Regions from separate parts of the Neobacillus sp. S1115 genome, predicted to be linked through region 3. Evidence: riboswitches for the same ligand, from Rfam matches in the RefSeq annotation. Region 3 holds a riboswitch; each other region holds the start of a gene.
What was found. A riboswitch is a leader RNA that binds a small molecule or an ion and turns the genes downstream of it on or off. The one in region 3 is predicted to bind cyclic di-GMP.

Region 1 (8,027 bases), 2.0 Mb from region 3:
TGGCTGCGGTGTTTTTCCTCCACTAAGTCCGCAACCATGGCCTGGCTTGCCGGCCAATAAAAGGAGCCGAAAACACCGGCCGCCGCAAACGCTGCGAATCCAAGTATTGGGGACTGAAACCAGGGAGAACTTGCTGCTGAAAAAGCTAAAAAGGAAAACCCTTGCCCGATGGCAGAGAGAACCATCATTCGTTTCCGCCCAAATCGGTCGGCACAGTAGCCGCCCAACAGGTTGGCCGCCACCGCAAATAGTTGTGAAAAAACCAATAACAAACCAGCTTTGCTCTTGCCGAATTCCTCTGCAAAATATATCGACAGAAACGGAAAGAACATCCAATAAGTAATATTCATGGCCGCCTCACCGAACAGGCGAACCTTTAAATTCGTATCCCAATCTCTAATCCGCATTAAAAAATCTCCATTTCCAAAAATCGTGCCAATTTATCATACTATTCAAGTGGAAGGGAATACAAGAAAAAAAGAGACAGCTTTCCTATCATTGTTTAACAATAATGTAGTTGAAGTTTCGGAATTACTGAATCCATTAGAGACGTATGCTATATTTAACTTACTGTAATTTGAAAGGATGTTTTAAAAATGGCAAAAAGTGTTGTAATTGCTGAAAAACCTTCTGTCGCACGTGATATTGCACGTGTGCTTCATTGTAATAAAAAAGGAAATGGGTATCTAGAAGGCGAGAAATATATCGTTACCTGGGCACTAGGACACCTTGTCACGCTTGCTGACCCAGAAGATTATGATGTGAAATATAAAACATGGAAATTAGAAGACCTGCCAATGCTGCCTGAACGTATGAAGTTAACAGTCATTAGGCAGACCGGGAAACAATTTAATGCCGTTAAGAGTCAACTGACTAGGAATGATGTCAACGAAATAGTCGTGGCCACGGATGCAGGGAGAGAGGGAGAATTAGTTGCACGTTGGATTATTGATAAAGTAAAAGTCAATAAACCTATTAAACGTCTATGGATCTCATCTGTTACTGATAAAGCGATTAAAGATGGTTTTGCAAACTTGAAGCCTGGCAAGTCTTATGACAATTTATATGCTTCAGCTGTCGCACGTTCAGAAGCTGACTGGTATATTGGGCTGAATGCAACACGTGCTTTAACGACTAGGTTCAATGCCCAACTAAACTGCGGACGTGTACAAACACCTACTGTTGCGATAATTGCAGCACGTGAGGACGAAATCAAAAACTTCAGAGCGCAATCCTATTACGGCATTGAAGCCCAAACATCCAACCAACTAAAGCTGACTTGGCAGGATTCAAAAGGAAACAGCCGAAGCTTCGATAAAGAAAAAATTGAGGCCATTGTCAAAAAGCTTGGCAGACAAAACGCTATTGTAACGGAAATTGAGAAAAAGCCTAAGAAATCTTTTTCTCCGGGTCTTTATGACTTAACAGAATTGCAGCGCGATGCGAATAAAATCTTTGGCTACTCTGCTAAGGAAACGTTAAACATTATGCAAAAGCTGTACGAGCAGCATAAAGTTTTAACGTATCCTCGTACTGATTCGCGCTACATTTCTTCTGACATTGTCGGAACACTCCCTGAACGGTTGAAAGCATGTGCAATAGGTGAATATCGTCCATTAGCTAATAAGGTCTTAAGTAAGCCTATTAAAGCTTCTAAAGCTTTTGTTGATGACAGCAAAGTATCAGACCATCATGCGATAATACCAACAGAAAGCTATGTAAACTTCTCAGCCTTCACAGATAAAGAGCGTAAAATTTATGATTTAGTCGTCAAACGTTTCTTAGCGGTATTATTCCCGGCATTCGAGTACGAGCAGTTAACGCTGCGAGCCAAAATCGGTGATGAGAACTTCGTGGCTCGTGGAAAAACGATTATTTCAAGTGGCTGGAAAGAAGTTTACAATAATCGCTTTGAAGATGACGATGCGTCAGATGATTTGAAAGAACAGATTTTACCTCGCATCGAAAAAGGCGATACATTAATTGTGAAACTGATCGCCCAAACGGCTGGACAAACAAATCCGCCAGCTCGATTTAATGAGGCGACATTACTTTCGGCAATGGAAAACCCTGTAAAGTACATGGAAACAACCAATAAACACCTCGCAGAAACATTAAAATCTACGGGTGGACTGGGAACTGTTGCAACACGAGCCGACATTATTGAAAAGCTATTCAACTCGTTCTTAATCGAAAAACGAGGCAAAGACATTCATATTACTTCCAAAGGCCGGCAATTGCTGGATTTAGTGCCGGAAGAGCTAAAATCCCCTGCTTTAACAGCGGAGTGGGAACAAAAGCTTGATCAAATTGCGCATGGCAAGTTGAAAAAAGAAGTGTTTATCAGCCAAATGAAAAACTACACGAAAGAAATCGTGGCTGAAATTAAAGCAAGTAATAAAAAATATAAGCACGATAATATTTCTACAAAAAATTGTCCTGACTGTGGAAAACCAATGCTTGAAGTGAATGGCAAAAAGGGAAAAATGCTCGTTTGCCAAGATCGGGAATGTGGGCATCGTAAAAATGTCTCACGTGTTACAAACGCGCGCTGTCCACAATGCCATAAAAAACTTGAGCTGCGTGGCGAGGGTGAGGGCCAAATCTTCGCATGTAAATGTGGATATCGTGAGAAACTTTCTGTTTTCCAGGAACGCCGGAAAAAAGAATCCGTCGGAAAAGTGGATAAACGGACAGTACAAAAATATTTAAAGAACCAGGACAAAGATGAAGGACCTTTGAATAGTGCGTTGGCTGACGCGTTAAAAGGGTTGAAGTTTGATTAACACCATACTTATGGGGCTATTCATGAAGATTGAATTTCTTTATGAATAGCCTCTTTCATTCATTATCCTGCTAAAGTGATAATGTGCTAAAATTCAGAAAATTTTGTTGACAGGCAAGGTATCTGTCACATAAAATATTATCAAACTAATAATAATTTTTAGAATGGGTGGAAAATCATGAGGCAGCGCCGAAGAACCGTTCAAAATTTTATAACGTTTATTAAAGAGGCTGGATTCCAAATCTAATCAGAAATGGAATCCAGCCTCTTTCTTTATCTTACTAAAGTAATAGAGGAGTGGAGAGAAATGATCACATTAACAGGTAACAGTCTAACATTGGAGCAAATGAAGGAAGTATTGTACCGCGGCCAAAAGGTTGGCGCTTCGGAACAAAGCATGGAGGCAGCAGCCAAAAGCAGGGAAGCGGTGGAACGAATTGTTTCTGAGCGTAGAGTGGTTTATGGAATCAATACCGGGTTTGGAAAGTTCAGCGATGTACTTATCGATAAAGAACATGTGCAGGATCTGCAGTTGAATTTAATCCGCTCGCATGCCTGTGGAGTCGGGGAGCCATTCCCAGAAGTGGTGTCAAAAGCAATGGTCGTACTTCGTGCCAATGCCCTGTTAAAAGGTTACTCAGGCATTCGTCCGGTAGTCATTGAAAGACTGATTGAGCTGGCTAACAAAGACATTATTCCGGTTATTCCGCAGCAGGGTTCACTAGGGGCTAGCGGGGATTTGGCGCCATTATCCCATTTGGCATTAGTTGTTGTAGGTGAAGGCGAAGTATTCTATAAAGGCGAGCGTGTGGAAGCAGGCATTGCACTTCAGCAGGAAGGTCTTTTCCCACTAACACTTGAGGCTAAAGAAGGTCTTGCTCTCATTAACGGAACGCAAGCCATGACAGCTATGGGGGTCGTCGGATACCTAGAAGCAGAGCAGCTTGCTTTTGAGAGCGAACTGATTGCTTCCATGACGATTGAAGGGTTAAATGGAATTCTCGATGCTTTTGCAGAAGAGGTTCAAGTGGCCAGAGGCTACCAGCAGCAGATTGATACAGCAGCAAGAATTCGCCGCTATTTGAGTGACAGCTTATTAACAACGATGCAGGGAGAACTGAGGGTTCAGGATGCTTATTCTCTTCGCTGCATCCCGCAGGTTCAAGGAGCTTCCTGGCAAGCGCTTGATTATGTAAAAGAAAAGCTGGAAATCGAAATGAACGCGGCGACTGACAATCCACTAATTTTTGATGATGGAGAAAAGGTCATTTCCGGTGGAAACTTCCACGGGCAGCCAATTGCTTTTGCAATGGACTTTATGAAAATCGCAGTAGCAGAGCTTGCTAATATTTCGGAACGTCGTGTGGAACGGTTAGTTAATCCGCAATTAAGCGATCTGCCGCCGTTTTTAAGCCCGCAGCCAGGCCTGCAATCAGGGGCAATGATTATGCAGTATGCAGCGGCTGCACTTGTTTCAGAAAATAAAACTTTGGCACATCCAGCTAGTGTGGATTCCATTCCATCATCGGCAAACCAAGAGGATCATGTCAGCATGGGGACGATAGCATCAAGGCATGCACATCAAATCATCCAAAACACTCGCAGGGTCCTTGCGATTGAGATGATTTGCGCCATGCAGGCCGTCGAATATCGCGGTGTAGAGAAAATGGCGACCCATACGAAGAACTTCTATGAAAAAGGCCGGGAGCAGGTGGCATCCATTAAGCAGGACCGCATCTTCTCGAAGGATATCGAAAGACTGGCAGAATGGCTGAAAACTGTGGAATTTTCTCAGTTTATGAAGAAATTAAGCTTCGAAAAATAAAACAGAGTAAAAAGGCGTGAAAACTCTTCACGCCTTTTACTCTGTCTGCTCAGGAAGCAGGCGGGCGGTATCCTGCCGCGTGTCCTCTTCCTCAATTCTATTTTTAAAGGCCTCCTGGGTGACAATAAATTCTTCATCACCAATTGCCTGCTCAGCATGACTCGCGGTCATGGTGTTCTTTGGGAATTCACCCGGATGGTTTTTGTTTTTATGATTAAAATGTTCTCCACGTGCCAAGTCTAACACTCCTTTCGTTATCGCTTGTAGCATGCCCCAATAAAGCTGAAATCATTACCGATTTATTTTTCAACCAAAATGGACCTTTGTTATAATAAATCTAGTGAGTATGCTAAAAAAGGAGGGCAATAACATGGATATGTTTCATATTGTCTCAGAAGATCGGATTAAAAAAGCATACAAAGATGGGGAATTTGAAAATCTTCCTGGATATGGAAAACCGCTGAAGCTTGAAGATTTATCAGGTATTCCAGAAGAACTGCGCATGGCTTACAAAATCATGAAAAATGCAGGCTTTTCAGAAGAAGAAAACCATTTACGCAAAGAGATGATGACCATCGAGGATCTCATCAAAAAATGTGACGACAGCGGTAAGAAGGAAGATTTGCAAAAAAAGTTAAATGAAAAGCTTCTTCGCTTTAATCAATTGATGTCAAAACGAGGGGCGAAAACAAATTCGTCCATTTTTAAAAATTACGAACAAAAGGTAGAAAAACGGTTTAAATAAATTCTGATTAGCCAAAAAAAGCTGGCGAGGAGAGAATTTTTACAATTCCTCTTCACCAGCTTTTTCTTCTAATTTGGCAGGCTTGCACATGCGGTCTAAGAAATAACCCGCAAATACCATAAAAGCAATGGGGATTGAAAAGTTTAACACATGAATAATGGTCAAAGCCTATCACCTCTATTTGAATATTAACAATATTCTGTATATTATTATGTTGTTAATATTATATGCTAATCGTCACAAATTAGACAAATGTTTTCGTCATAAAATCAGAGCCAAAAATAAAGAAGGAAAAATTTTCTTCCCACAAATTAGGAGAATATTCGACTTCAAATGCTCTATTATTTTTATATTCCGCTTTAAAGGGATGGAAATTGAAGGAAAAGTTGCGGAAACTTGACTAAATTTGTCTAACAAGGAGGTTCAGAATATGAAAAACGCTGACAAAAACTAACACTATGTTAAAAAAGGACTAGATATAATGAACTTACTAAATAATAATGTGAATTTAGGCCTAGAATTTAAGGACTAATAATAAATAGGAAATTTCAGAAAAGGCAAACCTGGTGAAAGTCAGGGACGCAAAGCCGAGGATCTACGGTGGAAATAGAGAGAAGCTATGATGGCCGGGCTGCCTGAAATACGGGTAAGTATTTTAGGGGGTTGTTAAAATGAAGATGGGGATAGAGCAGATGGAGAAGATTGACAGAGATTGGTTGACACTAATTATGGAAGCTAAGAAAATTGGATTGTCGGTAGAGGAAATAAGAAATTTCCTTAGCGGTAACAACAAATCTGAACAGTTTCATACATATCAAAAGCAAAAAGCATCCTACAAGAATTAAGCATTCTGTAGGGTGCTTTATTTTTGCTCATATTAGCTGTTGCTTTGATTGTTCCGCCATTTATTGAATTCCAAGAACTCGCGGAATTGATCTTTTGAAACACCGGAGGTCATGGCTTCCTTTACTAAATTCATCCAATCATTGTCCAATGCCGTCTTGTCAATCTGCTCATGTATTAAATGCTCAACCGGAATGTTTAATACACCGGCAATCTTTTCAAGAAACTGTATGGACGGATTTTTTTGAAGGTTTCTCTCAAGCGAGCTTAAATAGGATTTTGCAACACCTGCCTGCTCTGCTAGTTCAGAAAGTGACATCTTCTTCTCTTGGCGGAATTTCTTTACGCGGTCACCTATCATGGATTCTCACACACCTAAAAATAATTTATAACATCATTCTATCAAAAAGAATTTGAGAGTACCATATTAAGAACAAAGGAATATGGCAAATTATCGAAATTTGCATAATTAATTTTTACATTGAGAAAGTAGTTTTGAAAAATAAGTCCGTTAGCGTTAATATTAAAGTGTTGCCAAAAATGTCATATAGTAATCGTTTTTTATATACCAGCATTCGCACAAATAGGTCTCCAGACAAAAGAATTTATTCAAAAAGGCAGGGGAACATTACATGATTGTCTTAAAGTCACAACGAGAAATCGAAGCAATGAAAAAGGCAGGGGAAATCCTCGCTGCCTGTCACAAAGAAATTGCAAAAATGATGATGCCAGGGATTACCACTTGGGAAATTGACCAGTTTGTAGAGGGATTTTTAAAAAAGCATAATGCCACTCCGGAACAAAAAGGTTATAAGGGCTACGAATACGCAACATGCGCAAGTATTAACGATGAAATCTGCCATGGCTTCCCGCGCAAAGAACCATTGCAGGAAGGGGACATCGTCACGATTGATATGGTTGTTAATTACAACGGAGCCTTGGCTGATTCAGCATGGTCTTACGCAGTTGGCGAGGTTTCCGAAGAGACTAAGCATTTGTTAAAAGTCACAAAGGAAGCCTTGTACAAGGGAATTGAACAAGCGGTTCCAGGCAACCGGATTGGCGATATTGGTCATGCCATTCAGACTTATGTGGAAAGTGAAGGACTCTCGGTTGTCCGCGACTTTATCGGACATGGGATTGGAGCAGTGATTCATGAAAAGCCGGATGTACCGCATTACGGTTTGCCAGGTAAAGGCCCAAGAATTAAAGAGGGAATGGTATTTACGATTGAGCCAATGGTGAATATCGGATTATTATTCACCAAAATGGATTCAAACGGATGGACAGCAAGGACCGTCGATAGCACCTATTCCGCCCAATATGAGCACACAATCGCCATCACCAAAGATGGCCCGATCATTTTAACTGATCAAGATTAAAAAATAAAAAACAGATCTCATTCGAGGTCTGTTTTTATTTTTTACGCAAGTTTCCCAATTCTTCAACTAGAGCCTGCATTTCATTAGGGCTGAAGGAATTCTTTTTCATTACCATTTCATAAATCTCTTTCAACTCTTCATACATTTCCTCATCAAAATGGGAAGGTTTAATTGCGCCTAGATTCAAAACCTTTAACTTCTCTTTAATTTGCTCAATCATATATTCAACATTTTCTACCGACTTCAACGATAAATCCATTTTCGCGGTCACCCTTTCGGAATTCATATGTCCATCTTTTCATGTTCACTGAATGATGTCAACATAGAAAAATTAGGGTCAGACTTGCATACCCTCTCTAGATAAAGCAAAATAAATGATAGGAAAAATCATTGGAATAATTTTCATTCATTTTTATGATTAAGCAAGGAGAGGTTAAGATGACAAAG
Region 2 (8,027 bases), 380 kb from region 3:
GTTTTCCGTCACGTGAATGATTGGAATATAAAATGGGTTGATCTACGCCATAGATAAATTGGTGTTTAGGATTGGGCAGCTGGCGTAAGCCAACATCTAGACAGGCGCCGGTAACAGCGATTGCTTGCTTTTTCCACGTATCGAGTGCCGTTTGTTCTGCATGAGGGACCAGGTTGTAAGAAATAGCTGGGGGTGTAGTCAAAATAACATTGGTTGCTTCTATTTTACTGCCATCGGCACATAAAATGGAGCGGACTTTTTGCTCATGATGTTCGATTAAAGCCACTTTACAATTGGTTACTACTTTTACTCCCAACTGGACAGCGTGCTCATGAAGCTCATCTACGAGAGACCCCCAACCTTTATCCAGATAGAATACACCAAGCAATGCATGTTGCATATGCTTTAAAGCCGGTCCGGCCGGATGTAAATCAAGTGCAGCAGTATAAGTCGTTGTTCGAAGCAGTGAATAGAACAGGTTGCGCAGCATCGGGTCCTGTATTTCAGTTTCAATCCAATCCCGGATGCTAATTTGATTCCAGATTCTCGTATCCATTTTCCCAAATTTTATAAACCATTTTGCAAATTCGAGTTTTCCTCCCCAACTTAGAAGCGGACTTTGAACGAGGGATGAAATATTCGTTGGCATGGTTAATAATTGATTTTTCCATAATCCATATGCATCAACAGAAGGTGAGCTCCCCTCCAATTGCAATCCGAGTTGACGAAATGTCTTATATGCCTCCCCATTATACAAGGCATGACCGCCTAAATTAAAATAGACACCCTGTTTTTTATTGGTAATGGCCCTGCCTCCCAACCGTTTGCTTTGTTCCAAAACGATCGTTTTCTTTCCTGCCTTTGCTGCATAAATCGCGGCAGTTAAACCCGCAATTCCACCGCCTACAATCGCAACATCATATTTTGTCAATGTAATCACCCTTTTCGATGTTTACAAACATAACGAGTGAGCGAGTGATTTTGTGACAAAAACAAGCAAAACCTTTTTGAAGGTCACTACAATACCTATTCTGACCTTGATTCGCGTTTGTATTTGAACTACAAAAGTTAACACAATTCCTAACAATCTTGGCTGCAAAAGGATTCCTTTCCAGAAAGGAAGGTAATGAAAGTAGAGCTCCCAGTACATGAATTAGAGATTTCAACTCATAATGATAGTAGGGAGGTTTAAACATATGAATTTCAGTTGGATGCTTGGGCTAATAATGTTATCTCAACAAGTGACGATGCCAGGAAATTTAGTGATCACTCACAACGGTCATCCAATCTCAGTTGTTAACGGTACTAATTTTGCGATACACTTGCCATTCTTAGCCATTATCGATTCAGAAAAATTTCAAAAATTCATGGACGAAATCGATCGGCAGGTTTCGAAAAACCCTAAAAACGCAATGATAGATATTAATGGGAATATTATTCCGGAACAAGTCGGTTACCATTTAAACCGCGAAGTTTTTACAGAAAAAATTTTTTCTTATTATTTTAACAATACTTCATCTGAATTCGATGTCCCTTTACAAACCACTTTTCCAATGGTCGACAGTGAATTACTTGAAAATATAAGAGCAAAAAAAATTGGGGAATATGTTACATTCTTCAGTTCCAATAACAAAGAAAGAAACAATAACATTTATCTTGCTGCAAATGCCATTAATAATTATGTACTTTTTCCAGGTGAAACATTTTCCTTTAATAAAGTGGTTGGTGAAAGGTCCGCAGGAAAAGGATATCTTCCTGCCACTGTCATCGTGAAAGGGGAATATACAGAAGACCTGGGCGGTGGAATTTGTCAAGTATCCTCTACCCTTTTTAATGCAGTGGATAATGCAGGTTTAAAAGTCGTTAAGCGTTATTCACACAGTAAAGAGGTTACCTACGTTCCACCAGAGCGGGATGCCACCGTCAGTTGGAACGGGCCTGATTTCATCTTTAAAAATGAATACAACCAACCTATACTCATTCATGCAGAAGCGTTAAAACACAAATTACAAATTGATATCTATTCTTCTGATGTCATCACATATACACCTAAGGAGGTTCCATACCTTCCTGGTCGGTAGCATCCCCCAAAGTAAAGAAAAACTTTGGGGAATTTGCGTTTTCATCAAAGGGATTGGGTTTTCATGGCAGTAATAAAATTTTACCCGTACTTTTTCGGCTTTCTAGATATCGGTGAGCTTCTTGTCCATCTCTTAACGCAAAAGTTGTTGGCTCCGATACTTTTACTTTTCCTTCTTCTATCCATCTAAACAGCTCTTTTGATCGTGTCACTCTTTCTTCCCTAGAAGTGAGAACATTCCAAAGATCTCCCCCCGTTAGAGTTTTTGAGGTATCCATCAACATACGGGGATCAACTGGGGCCGGATCTCCGCCTGCCATCCCATAAAATACAACTGTACCACCGATGCGCGTAACAGCAAAACTGTCCATGAGTGTTGAGCCTATTGATTCATAAACAACATCCACCCCTTTGCCGTTCGTTTCTTCCAGAACTTTCTGCTTCCAGTCATCCCTGTACTGAAGAACCAAATCCGCTCCCACTTTTTTTGCCGCTTCTACTTTTTCCTTGGAAGATGTTAAGCCTATTACCTTACCACCAAGAAGCTTTACAATTTGAACAAGAAGCTGCCCGACACCTCCGGCTGCTGCGTGTACTAAGACAACATCATTATTTTTTACAGCATAGCTGTCCCTTGTAAGATAATGTGCAGTCAGCCCTTGAAGGAGTATAGAGGCAGCCTCCTTAAATGAAACTGATTCTGGCAGAGGTATCAATTTTTCATATGGAACAGCTACTAGCTCTGCATTGGCAAATGGAACATCAGCAAATGCAATACGGTCTCCCGAGCTTATGCCTTGCACCGCTGCTCCTACTTTTTCTACCATTCCGGCACCTTCATAACCTAAAATATAGGGAGGCTCCCCGGCCAGATGATAATTTCCTTTCCTTCTATAAATATCTGCAAAGTTTAGGCCAATTGCATTCATTCTTACAAGAATTTCATCCGGACCGATGACAGGATCCTTTACTTCGCAATATTCCAGGACTTCCGGACCTCCAAATGTATTAAAAACAAGTGCTTTCATATATAAATACCTCATCTCTAGGGTTAATTTAGAAAGGCGGTCATACTAACGTGAGACAATATAATTAAAACTATATTGTTATCTCTATAATTACGAACCAGTTCATTTTTAAAATCACTTTCTTTTATTGTTAGCATAAATAGGTCGGTATATCTACTACTTAAAAAGAACTTGTCTCAGTATGGCCGTAAACAATGGCGGATGGGTGAAAACCTCTGAAGAGGATTCGGATTAGCACCAAGACATGGAGGCGGTTTTCTTGTTTCATCACAAGTAAACCGCCCCCTCCTTCGCGCTTTTTCAACTTTGAGCGGGGCTCTACCCCCGTTTTTCAAAAGATTAGTCAATTCGTCCTTCTTCTTTTAATATTTGTTCGAAGGCCCACACCACTTCTGTATCATAATGAGAGCCAGCCAGTCTCTTAAGTTCATCTATTGCAATTTGTTCTTTAGATGCTTTCCTATAAGCACGATCTTCTGTCATTGCATCGAATGTATCGCTCACTGCGATAATTCTTGCTTCCAAAAGAATCTCATCTCCGCTTAATCCATAAGGGTAGCCACTGCCATTTAGCCTTTCATGATGCTGTTCAATAATTGGAGCCAACTCCTGATAATAAGAGTTTTTTATCATTGTTGCTCCATCTATAGGGTGCTTTTTTATAATCTCAAATTCTTCATCCGTTAATCTTCCTGGTTTATTTAAAATCTCAATTGGCACATGAATTTTACCAATGTCATGAAGCACAGCAGCCACAGTTAAATTCTCCAATTGTTCTTTACTTAGTTTTAATTTTTTAGCTATTTTCACAGAATACTTTGCCACTCGATCACTATGCTTATGAGTATATCTATCTTTTAATTCTACTTGTTTCGTAATTTCCATAAGAGAGGATATGTCCTTACTTATATGAACAAAGGTTTGTTCCGTAAACACGCATAATAAGGTTACTTTCGAAAGGGCGGTAAAGTGGATTGGATTTTTAAGACCTCTTGCGGAAAAATAATCTTCAGGACCTAATGTTAACTTTTGATTATCAAGTTCACAAACAACTTGGCCTGATAATAGATAATAAAACTCCAGAGCATTAGCGTTCTCGCTGGGATAAATATAGAACATTCTTCCTTCTTCTATCCCTTGGTGGATAATTTCAACTCCATCCCCTCGAGTTAACAAACTAAATACTCCATTATTTTCGAAATCTACTTTTTCGACAAAAGTTCCTTTTTTGCCAATCATAAATCCTTCCATGGTATCCCGCCTTAATACGAATAAAAACGAGCTCAGGTTCGAACTCGTTTTTATTTTACTATATATTTTTCAGAAATGTGAAATAAATTTAGCAGCCGACTATTCTAATAGGATCAATCCATACCCACTTATCAGCAAAACGGACTAGCTTCCAGCTGCATTCAGCTTGAACACCCTTTTCAGCAGCCTTTTTTATTGTTTCTGCTGACATATTAAGCGTTTTATCATAAATATCAGTAATGGTTTTTTGAAGGTCGCTCGTAAACTTTTCTGTTTTTTCTTGATACTTTTCAGATCTTTTATTTAACTTATCATTTAGTTTACTAATCTTTTCTTCTATCTTTTTTGAATCCTTATTGTCTACTGTTACCAGCTGAAGGGTCGCTTCCATTATATCCTGATTGATTTCATTAATTTTACTATTAATTTTTGCTTGTTCATTTTCAATTTTTGCAGATATTTCCGTTAACTTTTTGTTTAGTTCCTCTTGTTTTTTCGTATCGTTTTGAGCTGCTGCTAAGTCAGACACAACTTTTTCTTTTTCATTTTTTAATTTGATTACTTGATCTCCCTCTTCAATTTTACGAACATCAAGAAGATAATCAGCTTGTAACTTATCAGCCTTTTTTACTGCTTTTTCAATTTCTTCATCGATATCTTTGTTTGTCTTTTCAATTAATTTGATTGCATTTTGAACATCATCACTTTCAGCTGCAAAAGCAGGCGATCCTACTCCTAAGAATATGGCAACTGAAAATAGTATCAAGAAAACTTTTTTCATTATATTACTCCTCTCAACCCTTTTCTTCCAATATAAACACCCAAAAAGACCTATGAAAAATTTGTCAACCTCCTAGCATAGTTGGTTTCAATTTTAGTCCCTATAGCTTTGCGTCTTATCCTTTTAGGTAGGTTGCTATGATTCTTATGGAATGTCTACCATTATTATACAGGGACTAACTACCTAAATCTATGTCTATTTTTGTAATATTTTGCATTTTTGTTAATTATATTTACCTTTATTGTAAAATCATGATTACTTAGGATGTTAAAAAAAAGCTGAATTCAAAGGTTGGAAGAATCTTTTCCCTTTGAAATTCAGCCTTTTAAATTAGTTATTTCTTTGTCTTAATCGCTGCACCATGAATAGTGCTCCTCCGAGCAGAATGAAAAGAATACCAGCAAACAGCCAGTTATACATATTGGTTGAAGTATTCGGTAAATCTGATTCTTTCTTTTTAACTGCTAGGTCATTAGGATGGAAGACGGCATAGGTGCTAAAGTGATTAGTCATGGCCTTAATCATACCATTTTCATATACTCCGCCTACTAATTCCCATGCCTTCTTACCTGTGTTCCAATAGTAAACCTTCAATTCTTCAGGATGATCAACGCCATCAGTTGGATAGGCAAGTTCTATTTCATGATCAAACTGGCTGATAATTTGATCTCCCCTTTTAATCGTGAAATCATAAACAGCACTCACCGCCAAATTAGATGAAGGAAGCTGCGCTGGATTTTTGTCTAGTTTCTCCAAACTAAACGTAAGGTCTTCCCCTTTAGCAAAGTTAGCAGCTGGGATTGAGAGTTGGACATCATTTTTCAAAATATTGATCACTGCATGTCTATTGATTAATGTTTCTAGTTGCTCACCTGTAAATTTAATGGTATTTATCTCATCGAGATTCTGCTTTAACTCTACAACGAGTGCTCCATTATCATCAACCAGGTTGACTTGATCATCTGATACAGTTCCTGTTATCCCATTTTTTGCAGTAACGGCAGGGACAACCTTCTGCAAACGAGTCACCGTAACAGTATAGACTGCTTTTTGACCATTTTGAGCCGTTACTTCAATTGCAATCGTGTTTTTCCCGGCGTTCAAGGCGATATCATCACTTGCTTGACCGCTCGTCACTTGTTTCCCATTAATTTTTACTGTTGCATTCGCATTTGCTGTAGCCGGAGTTAGATTAATCGTCTTCACACTTTCCCCGACCATCATAGAATATCGAGTCGTCTCCGGTTTAAATGCAGGATCTAGGTTGCCTTTGCTGCTTGTTAATTGGCTAAGGGTGGTATCACTTGAAAGAATATGGACTGTAACCGTTTGAACGGCAGTATACTTCCCATCGTTCACATAAATCGTCAGTGTGTGCACAGCTTTTGCTGCCGCATCTAAAAGAGAAGCCTTTGCTAACGTGATTTCGCCAGTCGCTTCATTCACTACAAAGATTCCTTTGTCATTTCCGGATGCAATCGAATACAAGGCAGCATCTCCATCAGCATCACTTGCCGTAATGGTACCTATACTTAATCCGTTTGCGGACTTTTCATCAATTGTAAAATCCGCATCCGCTGAAACTGGTGGATTATCATTCAGATTCGTTAAGTTGATCTTCACGTCTGAGGTTGCTTCATGTGTTCCATCACTGACCTGTACCTTTAATGTAAAACTTTGGACTTTTTCATAATCCAGCTGGCTGCTGTCTGCCACTGTTATTTTTCCAGTAGACGCATCCATTGCGAACGCTCCTGCATTATTTCCTGTTACGATACTGTAATGCAGCTGATCTCCATCAGCATCCGTTCCGCGAACGATACCAGCAGTTGCTCCGTTTGTCGAATTTTCATCAATAGTGAATATCTCGTCGTTTAATGCAGGAATATTATCATTCAAATTCGTTAGGTTGACTGTTATGCTTGTCTCCGCTGTATGTGCACCATCACTGGCTTGGACGGTAAACGTAAAGCCTTGAACCGTTTCATAATCCAGTTTGGACTGGTCGGCAACCGTGATTTTTCCAGTTGCAGAATCAATGGCAAAAGCATTTTCTTCATTTCCAGAGACGATTCTGAAGCTAAGCTGGTCGTTATCCGCATCATTAGCTGTTACAATTCCAACCATTGTTCCGTTAGCCGTATTTTCATTCGTTTGGAAAAATAATGCTGACCCTGCAACCGGTGAATTGTCATTCAAATTGTTTAAGTTGATTGTCACAGTGGTATCTGTTGTATTCGTAGCATCGCTTACTTGGACAGTTAAGTTAAAGCTTTGAACCGTTTCATAATCCAGTTTGCTAGAATCGACTACTGTCACTGCACCACTGCTTGGGTCAATGGTAAAAGCGCCAGCTTCGTTTCCGGAAGTGATGCTATAGGTAAAATGACTGTCAGCATCCGCATCTGTTGCGTTTACCGTTCCAACCAGTGATCCGTTTGCTGTATTCTCGTCAAGGCTCTTTGTAAATCCTTGCGGTACAGGGTGGTTGTCATTTAGATCATTGATATGAATCGTAATGGTGGCAATGTCTGTTGCAGTATTATTGCTTATTAATGCCCTTAATAATGAGTAGGGCGAAGCCAACGTATTTTGCTCATCACTGGCTTTTACCTTTAACTCATAGGATGTTTTCGTTTCGTAATCCAGTTTACTGCTATCGGCAACGATAATGTCTCCAGTCATAGAATTAATCGTGAAGGCACCTAATTCATTGCCTGAGATGATACTGTAATTTAGTTGATCTCCATCAGCATCACTACCGATGACCCTTCCAATCCAGGTTCCAAATACGGCGTTTTCATCAACATGGAATACCGCATTGTTCATAACCGGCGAATTGTCGTTTACATTAATTAAGTAGACCCCTGCGGTTGTATCAGCTGTA
Region 3 (8,027 bases):
GCCGATTTCCCGCTGGGCCATCGCATAACGGGTAACCGAGTCAAGCATCAGGTTGACACTTAAGCCCTGATCCCGGAAAAATTCTGCGATCGTTGTGGCGATGATGGCGCCCTTGATTCTCACCAAGGCAGGCTGGTCGCTCGTGGCCACAACCACGACCGATTTTTCCAAACCTTCCTTACCAAGGTCCCGTTCGATAAAATCAAGCACCTCCCGGCCGCGTTCGCCGATCAGGCCGATGATATTGACATCCGCGCTGGTGTTCCGGGCAATCATCCCGAGCAAAGTACTTTTTCCAACGCCGCTCCCGGCAAAAATGCCGACTCGCTGGCCTTTCCCAACTGTGAGCAGTCCGTCAATCGCGCGGACCCCGACATTCAAAGGCGTATGTATTCTCGGCCGCTTTAACGGATTTGGAGGATTATTGTTGGTGTCGACCTCGACCAATCCGGACGGAAGCGGACTTTCATCCATTGGCTTGCCTAAACCGTCCAACACCTTGCCTAATAATTCCATGCCCACTTTGACGGTGAGCGGCTTCCCGGTCGAGACCACCTCACAGCCGGGACCGATGGAAACAAGTTCACCTAAAGGCATCAGCAGAACTCGGTTTCCTTTGAAACCGACTACCTCCGCTTCTAAAGGCTTCTCAGAGGAAGAAGGATAAATAAGGCAGACATCACCAAGTTTCACATCTGGTCCCTGGGATTCAATCGTCAAGCCGATGACCTGAGTGACTTTTCCATTAAACTTGATTGGGTTGATGGTCTGCAGTGTTTGCAAATATTTTTCAATTTTCAAGAGCTTGTTCATTCGAATCATCCCTAAATGTGACCTGGAGCAGCCTGTTCATACGTATCATCCCTCAGCGTTTTCAGCAGTGCCTGTTTGATTTCCTTCAGCTGAACATCTATCCGGGCATCGATGCTTCCGTACGAGGTGCGGATGACGCAGCCTCCTTCTTCAATCGAATGCTCCGGCAGGATTTTCACCTCTACCTGCCCTTCCACAGATTCAAGAATTTGATTACGCTGGTTTTGCACAAACTCATAATCATCTGGACTGACACAAATCGAAATCGTCGACCGCTCATTCGAATACAGTAAGCTCTGCTTGATCAGATGAAGAAGCACCTCCGGGTTTGTTGCCAATTCCTTATGGATTACCTTGGCCGCAGTTTGAATGGATAAATCAATGACAAACGGCTCGGACTCCTTAATAATGGCCTTTTTCTCTTCATACGCTTTTTCGAGAACTTCCTGGGCCAGCTCGATTCTACCGGCATAGTCGTGATGAGCTTGCTGTAAGCCTTCTTCATAGCCCTGCTGGTATCCCTGCTGCTTGATTTCCTCCAGCTGTGCTATCACTTTTTCCTGCTCTAATAGCTTCCATTTCTCCAGATCTTCGGCCGCTTGTTCTTTTTCCATTGCCGCCTTCATTTGAGCCTGCACGATAATTTCCGCCGCCTGCTGTTCAGCTTCTTGCAAAAGCTCCTCGGCGCTTTGGTCCGAATGTGGAAAATAAGAATCCTTCCCTTTATGTAAAGATAAGTATTTCGTTTCAATGACCGGCGAGATGAATGTAGCTTTAAAAAGATTAGATGACAATTTCCTCCACCCCTCGCTCTATGATGATGGAGCCTTCTTCTTCGAGCCTGCGAATAATGCGGACAATCCGTCCCTGCGCTTCCTCCGCTTCCTTTAAGCGGACAGGACGGTCGAATTGGCTTTGTTCCTCGAGCGCCTCGGCACGTCGTTTGGAGATATTTTTAAAAATAGCTTCTTTGAGGTCTTCGCTGGCAATTTTCAATGCCAAGTATAAGTCTTCACCGTCCACATCCCGTAAAATCCGTTGAATCGAATGATTGTCGAGTAAGGCGATATCTTCAAAGACGAACATTTTGCCTTTGATTTCTTCGGCGAGACCCACATTTTGCCTGCTCAACGATTCTAAAATATGCTTTTCCGTGCTTCGGTCCACCCCGGTCAGGATATTGACAATATTGTCAATCCCGTTGTTAACTGAATAATCCTGCGAAGTCGTCGTCGACAGTTTTTCCTGCAGCACTTCCTCGACCTGCCTGACCACTTCAGGCGAAACTGTGTCCATCAAAGCAATTTTTGTGGCGATTTCCGCCTGCTTTTCCGGTGAAAAAGAAGACAGAATCGCTGAGGCCTTTTTCGGCTCCAAATAAGAAAGAACGAGTGCGATGGTTTGGGAATTTTCATATTGCAAAAGGTTGAGGATTTGAACTGGCTCCGCCTTTTGCGCAAAGTAAAAAGGCTTCTTTCGATTCTTTTCGGAGGAGCGGTTCAACATCTCCTTCGCCTTTTCTTCGCCAAAGGAGAGTGCGAGCACATCCTTGGCAAAGTGCTCACCGCCTGTCGAAACGACCTTCCGCTCAGATGCCATTTGGTAAAATTCTCTGAGCACATCTTCCTTCACCTTGGCATCGATCCATTGAAGATGGGCAATCTCCTTTGTAATCAATTCCACTTCGTCTTCCTTCAGCTGTTTCAAAATCGCTGAAGACCCCTCTTTCCCCAAAGCAACCAAAAGAATCGCAACTTTTTGAATTCCCGTTAACTTCCGCATGTTATCCCTCCTTTTCTTCCTTTAACCAGTACCGTAACAGGTCGACAAATTCATCCGGATTTTTACCAGCCAATTGATTTAATTCGTTTTGCACTGATTCCTTTTTGTTAATGATAGGCTCAAATTCGGTCAGCTTTTTCATTTCTAAAAATTCTGAGGCTGACTCCATGTCCTCTTTCTTTCTCCTTCTAAGCAGGGCGGCAAGAATTAAACCACCGACCAAAAGGAGACCTAATGCTGCTGCTCCAATCCAGATATAATTCATATAAGTTTCCTTTTGACTTAAATCCGTCTTGGCAGGCGTCAAATCCTTTTTACCAGCAAATTCTCTTGGGAATACGGTGATGCGGTTGTTAATATCGGCATCTGTTAGCCCTTTATTGTCCTTTATCGCTGTGTGTACTACGTTGGCAATAATATTTCGGATATTATCCTGCGTATCAGCTGTTAAGGATGCCGGATTTTTCGGATTCGGCGGTTCCACACCGACGTTAATGGTCAAATCGTCAATCGTATACGGGCTTTCGACCATTTCCTTTGTAATCCGGTTGAATTCATAATTGACGCGATTAACTTTTTCCTGGTAGTCATTTTTTCCGCCGCTGCCTTCAGCCGCATAGGCAGGCACATCGCCTTCACCGGCGCCGTCTACACCGCTCGGAACGGCCCCCTCGCCGCTGTAGGATTTCGTGACCTCTTCAACACTGACGGCCATTCCCTTATCGGAATTCGGGAGCGGTTCGACTAAGTTTTGCTGCGTCTTCACCTGGTCGAAGTTCATCTTCACAAAGGTCTGGACCAGCACTTTATCCTGTCCGAGCATCGTGCCGAGCATCTGCTGGATGCTGCGTTGAATGTCCGCCTCTACCTTTTGCTTAATCTCCCGTTGGCTTTCATAGCTATCCACCCCGGCAAAGGCATTATCGCCCGACTGCGGCAAGGAAAGAAGCTGGCCATTTTCATCGGTGATGACGATGTTTTCTTCAGGCAGATTCGGAATGCTCTTGGATGCCAAATGGTATAGAGCTTTAATCTGCTGTTTCTCCAATTGATAGCCGGGCTCGAGGTCAACAATAATTGATGCACTGGCTTTCCCTTCTTCCTCCGGCCGAATAAACACGCTGTCCTTCGGAAGAGTAATCATGACCTCCGCATTTTTGACGCCGTTGATTTTCGTCATCAAATTGGCCAGCTGCCCTTGAATGACCTCTCTCTCGATGGCATCAAGTTCGCGATCGGTGACGCCGAATTTCAAATCCTTGGTCTGTTCTGAAAAACTAATCGGACCGCTTTTTGGAAACCCTTCTGCCGCCAAGTTGACGATCAGATCTGCAGATTGCTCTTTCGGAACGAGAATTTGCGTGCCATTGTTGGTCACTTCTATGTCCGTAACCCCCTGCTTTTCCAAGACGGCCTTAATCTCGCCAATTTCTTTTTGACTCAAACTATTGGCATACAAAGGAACAAGGCTGGGCTTGGAAAAATAAAAAATACCAAAGCTGAGCAGGGCCACTAGTAAAATAAACGTCCCGATATATAATGTTTTATTTTTCTTGCTCGCGTTTTTCCAAAACTGCGAGAGTTTTTCCTTGAAATCATTAAATTTCTGATTCATAAGCCCTCCGCTATGCTAGCCAAGAATCGGCTGCACCTTTAAAACCTGCATTCTTCACATGACTTCCTGATAAGGTGATGCACAAGAACCGTCCCTTTGCTTCTGAAAAGTGATGCACAAGAACCGTCCCCATGCTTCACTTTGCCCTAAACTTGCATTCTCATGATTTCTTGGTAGGCTTCGACTACTTTGTCCCTTACTTGGGTTGTCAGTTGCAGGGCGATTTGTGCTTTTTGTGCAGCTATGGTGACGTCATGGATATTTTTTATTTCACCTGTGGCTATTTTTTCGGACATGTTTTCCGATTGGACAATTGTTTCATTTGCTTTCTGTAAGGCCTCGCTTAACGAGTTCGAAAAGGAGGTGCCTGACACGGAAGCGGGCCGTGCATTTTGAGTTTTTCCAACGATCGATGCTTGCGCCGGAAACAGCTGATCAATTCTCATTTTTTAACACTCCTTATCTGCCAATATCTAAAGCTTTCAGCGACATACTTTTTCCGACATTAAAGGCTGTGATGTTCGCTTCATAAGTACGGGAGGCTGTCATCAGGTCGACCATTTCTTTTGTAATGTCCACGTTTGGCATCATCACGTAGCCTTCATTATTGGCATCGGGATGGGTCGGGTCATAAACCGGCCGAAACGGAGTCTTGTCTTCTACGATTCTTGTGACCTTGACCCCATTTGAATTCATTTCATTTTGCAAGAATTGGCTGAACGGGGTTCCTCCCGTCCCATTCGCTTGCACCTCAACCATCTTCCGCCGGTAAGGCATCCAGACCCCATCCACCAATTGGCCCCGGGTGGTCGTCGCATTGGCAATATTAGAGGAGATTGTATCCATTTTTAACCGCTGGGCGGTTAGGGCTGAAGAACTAATATTTAAGGGTTGGAACATCGACATTATGAATCACCTACCTGCTCTTAATCGCTGTTTTGAGTAAATTGAATTCTTCGCTTATCTGATATGATAATGTTTGGTACCAAATCGAGTTTTTCGTCAACTCCGTCATCTCACTATCCATATCCACCCCATTGCCGCTATTTTGCATCACAGTAGGTTCCTGGGTAATCAAAGGCTGGCTCGAAGCAGATAGGCCGATTGGAATATGCTTGATATTCGTTCTCTTCCCATCAAAGCCAGCACCGGAAAGCTCTTGTTTTAAAATGTCTTCAAAAATAACTTTTTGGGGTTTATAGTTTGGGGTGTTCACATTGGCGATATTGTTGGAAATGGCATTATGTCTTAACACAGAGGCATCTAAAGCACGTTGGACGAGATTAATATTTTGAAGCATCGACATGGATCATCACTCCTATCAAAAATTCAGAATACTTAAATTTTTATTTTTAGGACATAAAAAAGACCATTCCGAAGAATAGTCTAATAGGGTAAACTATGAGTCTCTTCGGCAACTGGCTGGCGTAATCCCTTCGGATCCTTAGCCCCTATAGCTTTGCGTCGCTGGGTTTCCCCAGGTTTGCTATTATCGGATTGTATTTGTCGATTTTTGGAAAATTATATTGTCGAATTTTTCCTACAAAAATAATAATACAATGGTTTTAGTCAGTTGACAACAAAATTAATTAAAAAGGCCTACTTAACTAAAATTAGTTAAGCAGGCCGTACTATTTTCAGCGCTTCTTTCCAGGTATCCTGCAGTTCTGTTAACATTTTTTCCACTTCGATTAACAGCTGCTCGTCCTTTTTGATATTCGCCTCTATTAACTTTTCCTTCATGTAATCATAAAGTACTATAAAAGATTTTGAGATTTCGATATCCATATTCAGGGTAACCATTAATTCAGTGACAATTTTTTGAGCCCGCTGGATTCGGTCATTAGCCCTTTGCCAGTCTTTTTTCTCCATTGCCATTCTGGCCTGAAGGATAAATTTAATCGCCCCGGTATATAACAAAAGGGGCAGCTCTTCTTTTTTCGCATATAGTACTTGATTATTTTCGTAGGATTGATAGGCATTATTCAGAGCCATCATCTCACACCTTTCCCTTATTTTCGCTTGTCGTAAAAAATTCCGCTTACCGCTGCCGCAGTTGGTTCCCCGTACTGCTGTTTGATCGTTTTCTCTTTTTGTAGAGAGCCAATCGCCGCAAGAATCGTTTGCTTGGCCCCTGTTAATTTTTCCTGAAGCTTTCGTTCTAACGGGTGAATGCGCCGGAGCTCTTCCTTGATGGCTTCGCTCATGAGGATGGCACCGTTACGTTGATCTAGCTCGTTTACTTTCTCAATGCACTGGTCCCGTTCTTGGAGCAGCTGTTCAATAAGTTCTACTTCATTCGTTTCTAGTAGATTGCTTGTCAGCTGATAGTAATCTTTTAAAAACTGCTCTTTTTGTTTCTCCATCGATTACATTCCACCACCCATTTGCTGCATCAGCCAGCTGCTTTGCGTATTCGATTTCTGGATGGCCTGCTCCATCGCAGTGAACTGCTTCCAGTAATAGCTTTCCTTTGTCTGCAGGCGTTTCTCCCAAGAATCAATTTGCTCATCCAGCCGCTTTAACGCCTTTGAAAGGTAAGTGTCACTCGAATAACCGGCCGTCTTCGTTATGTCCTTCATCGTTTCGTTCAGCTGGTCATACAACCTCCAGGCGACCCCGCTGTTTTGAAACTCTTCGGCATTGTTCACCGTGTTGTTGGTGGAAGTCCCCATATCGTATTTCTTTGAAAAAAGCTGAGCAACTTGGTCTAGATTATTTTCCAGTGCCGCTTTCAATTTCGTTTCATCGATGACGAGCTTGCCATTATCCCGGTAGTTAGTACTTGAGGTGATGCCGATTTCCGCCAGCGTATCGAAGTCACTGTTCATTATGGCAGGGTCTTTGTCACTGACTTTGGAATAGAGGATGGACCGCATTTTGTCGAGAGCGGAGGCAATCATCTGGTCATTTGATAGTAGGCCGCTCTTTGCTTTTTCCTCCCACAGCTCGATTTCTTTGTCCTTCATATCCTTCTTCTGGTCATCTAACAAAGGGGTATAGTCTTTATAGCGCTTTTCGCCCAATTTGTCGTGAAGGGTTTTGATTGTTTCGTTGTATTTGTCAACAAAGCCTTGGATACTGTCAAAAATTGCATCAACGTCCGGTTTCTTCGTAACAGTGACATTGCTTCCGGCCGGCAGTTCGGTTTTTAGGTTAAACTGGATGCCGTCGTAGGTAAATTGGTTGCTTTTGATTGTGATGGTCGTTCCGTTAATGGTGACCTCGCCGGGTGTTGATGAGACTGGTGAGGTACCGACGGCCCCGCTGGCGTTTCCTGCTGGGAAGTCATTCTGCTGGCTGCCCACCGTACCCGCTGCAATCTTAAGCTGGTTTGAGCTGTTGGATACATTGGCAATACTGATACCCGTCTGGTCATCCTTTGAGGTGAAAATAATCGCGTTATCGCCGCTGGAATAAGTGGCCGTCACCCCTGTTTTGGTGGATAAAGCATTGATTTTTGCAATCGAGCTTTGGATTGTATCCTGTGCAGTAAGGCTGATAGATTCATTGTTCAGGGAAAAACTAAACCCCGATCCTAGTTCGGCTTTATCATTGGCTACTCCTGCCTGTGCGAATTTGACAGAGGAGGGCGTACCCGGCTGATAGAGTTTGGCAGAGGAAATCACGTATTCACTTCTGCTTGGGGTACCTGTAAGAGAAGCATCGACCTTGGCGGCATCCGAGGACGACAGCTTGCTTTTTTGAAAAGTGGATTCGAGCCTGAGCGCTTCCATCGAAGACCGCAAATCGAGAAATTTGGTATTCACATCGCGGTACGCATCCATTTTCCATTCCGTCATCGTCTTATTTTGAA

Region 1: it holds a riboswitch for cyclic di-GMP, as region 3 does, so the genes downstream of both, ACZ5B7_RS06115 (anti-repressor SinI family protein) here and flgB (flagellar basal body rod protein FlgB) in region 3, are expected to answer to the same signal.
Region 2: it holds a riboswitch for cyclic di-GMP, as region 3 does, so the genes downstream of both, ACZ5B7_RS28700 (kinetochore Spc7 family protein) here and flgB (flagellar basal body rod protein FlgB) in region 3, are expected to answer to the same signal.

What each region holds. Positions count from the first base shown of each region.
Region 1 covers NZ_AP038275.1:1,252,148-1,260,174, forward strand. Annotated here, with positions in the region: gene ACZ5B7_RS06085 (MDR family MFS transporter) at 1-407, opposite strand, end outside; gene ACZ5B7_RS06090 (DNA topoisomerase III) at 597-2,786, shown strand; gene hutH (histidine ammonia-lyase) at 3,093-4,610, shown strand; gene ACZ5B7_RS06100 (hypothetical protein) at 4,647-4,847, opposite strand; gene ACZ5B7_RS06105 (DnaJ family domain-containing protein) at 4,981-5,355, shown strand; gene ACZ5B7_RS06110 (hypothetical protein) at 5,395-5,520, opposite strand; cyclic di-GMP riboswitch class I at 5,902-5,994, shown strand; gene ACZ5B7_RS06115 (anti-repressor SinI family protein) at 6,027-6,200, shown strand; gene ACZ5B7_RS06120 (helix-turn-helix domain-containing protein) at 6,233-6,559, opposite strand; gene map (type I methionyl aminopeptidase) at 6,831-7,580, shown strand; gene ACZ5B7_RS06130 (DUF1128 domain-containing protein) at 7,615-7,839, opposite strand; gene ACZ5B7_RS06135 (YtxH domain-containing protein) at 8,019-8,027, shown strand, end outside.
Region 2 covers NZ_AP038275.1:5,886,143-5,894,169, forward strand. Annotated here, with positions in the region: gene ACZ5B7_RS28680 (phytoene desaturase family protein) at 1-931, opposite strand, end outside; gene ACZ5B7_RS28685 (VanW family protein) at 1,197-2,081, shown strand; gene ACZ5B7_RS28690 (quinone oxidoreductase family protein) at 2,143-3,123, opposite strand; gene ACZ5B7_RS28695 (HD-GYP domain-containing protein) at 3,448-4,359, opposite strand; gene ACZ5B7_RS28700 (kinetochore Spc7 family protein) at 4,448-5,140, opposite strand; cyclic di-GMP riboswitch class I at 5,201-5,287, opposite strand; gene ACZ5B7_RS28705 (cadherin domain-containing protein) at 5,471-8,027, opposite strand, start outside.
Region 3 covers NZ_AP038275.1:5,510,796-5,518,822, forward strand. Annotated here, with positions in the region: gene fliI (flagellar protein export ATPase FliI) at 1-813, opposite strand, end outside; gene ACZ5B7_RS27055 (FliH/SctL family protein) at 825-1,607, opposite strand; gene fliG (flagellar motor switch protein FliG) at 1,597-2,595, opposite strand; gene fliF (flagellar basal-body MS-ring/collar protein FliF) at 2,597-4,210, opposite strand; gene fliE (flagellar hook-basal body complex protein FliE) at 4,357-4,656, opposite strand; gene flgC (flagellar basal body rod protein FlgC) at 4,670-5,116, opposite strand; gene flgB (flagellar basal body rod protein FlgB) at 5,127-5,516, opposite strand; cyclic di-GMP riboswitch class I at 5,621-5,708, opposite strand; gene fliS (flagellar export chaperone FliS) at 5,828-6,208, opposite strand; gene ACZ5B7_RS27090 (hypothetical protein) at 6,223-6,576, opposite strand; gene fliD (flagellar filament capping protein FliD) at 6,580-8,027, opposite strand, start outside.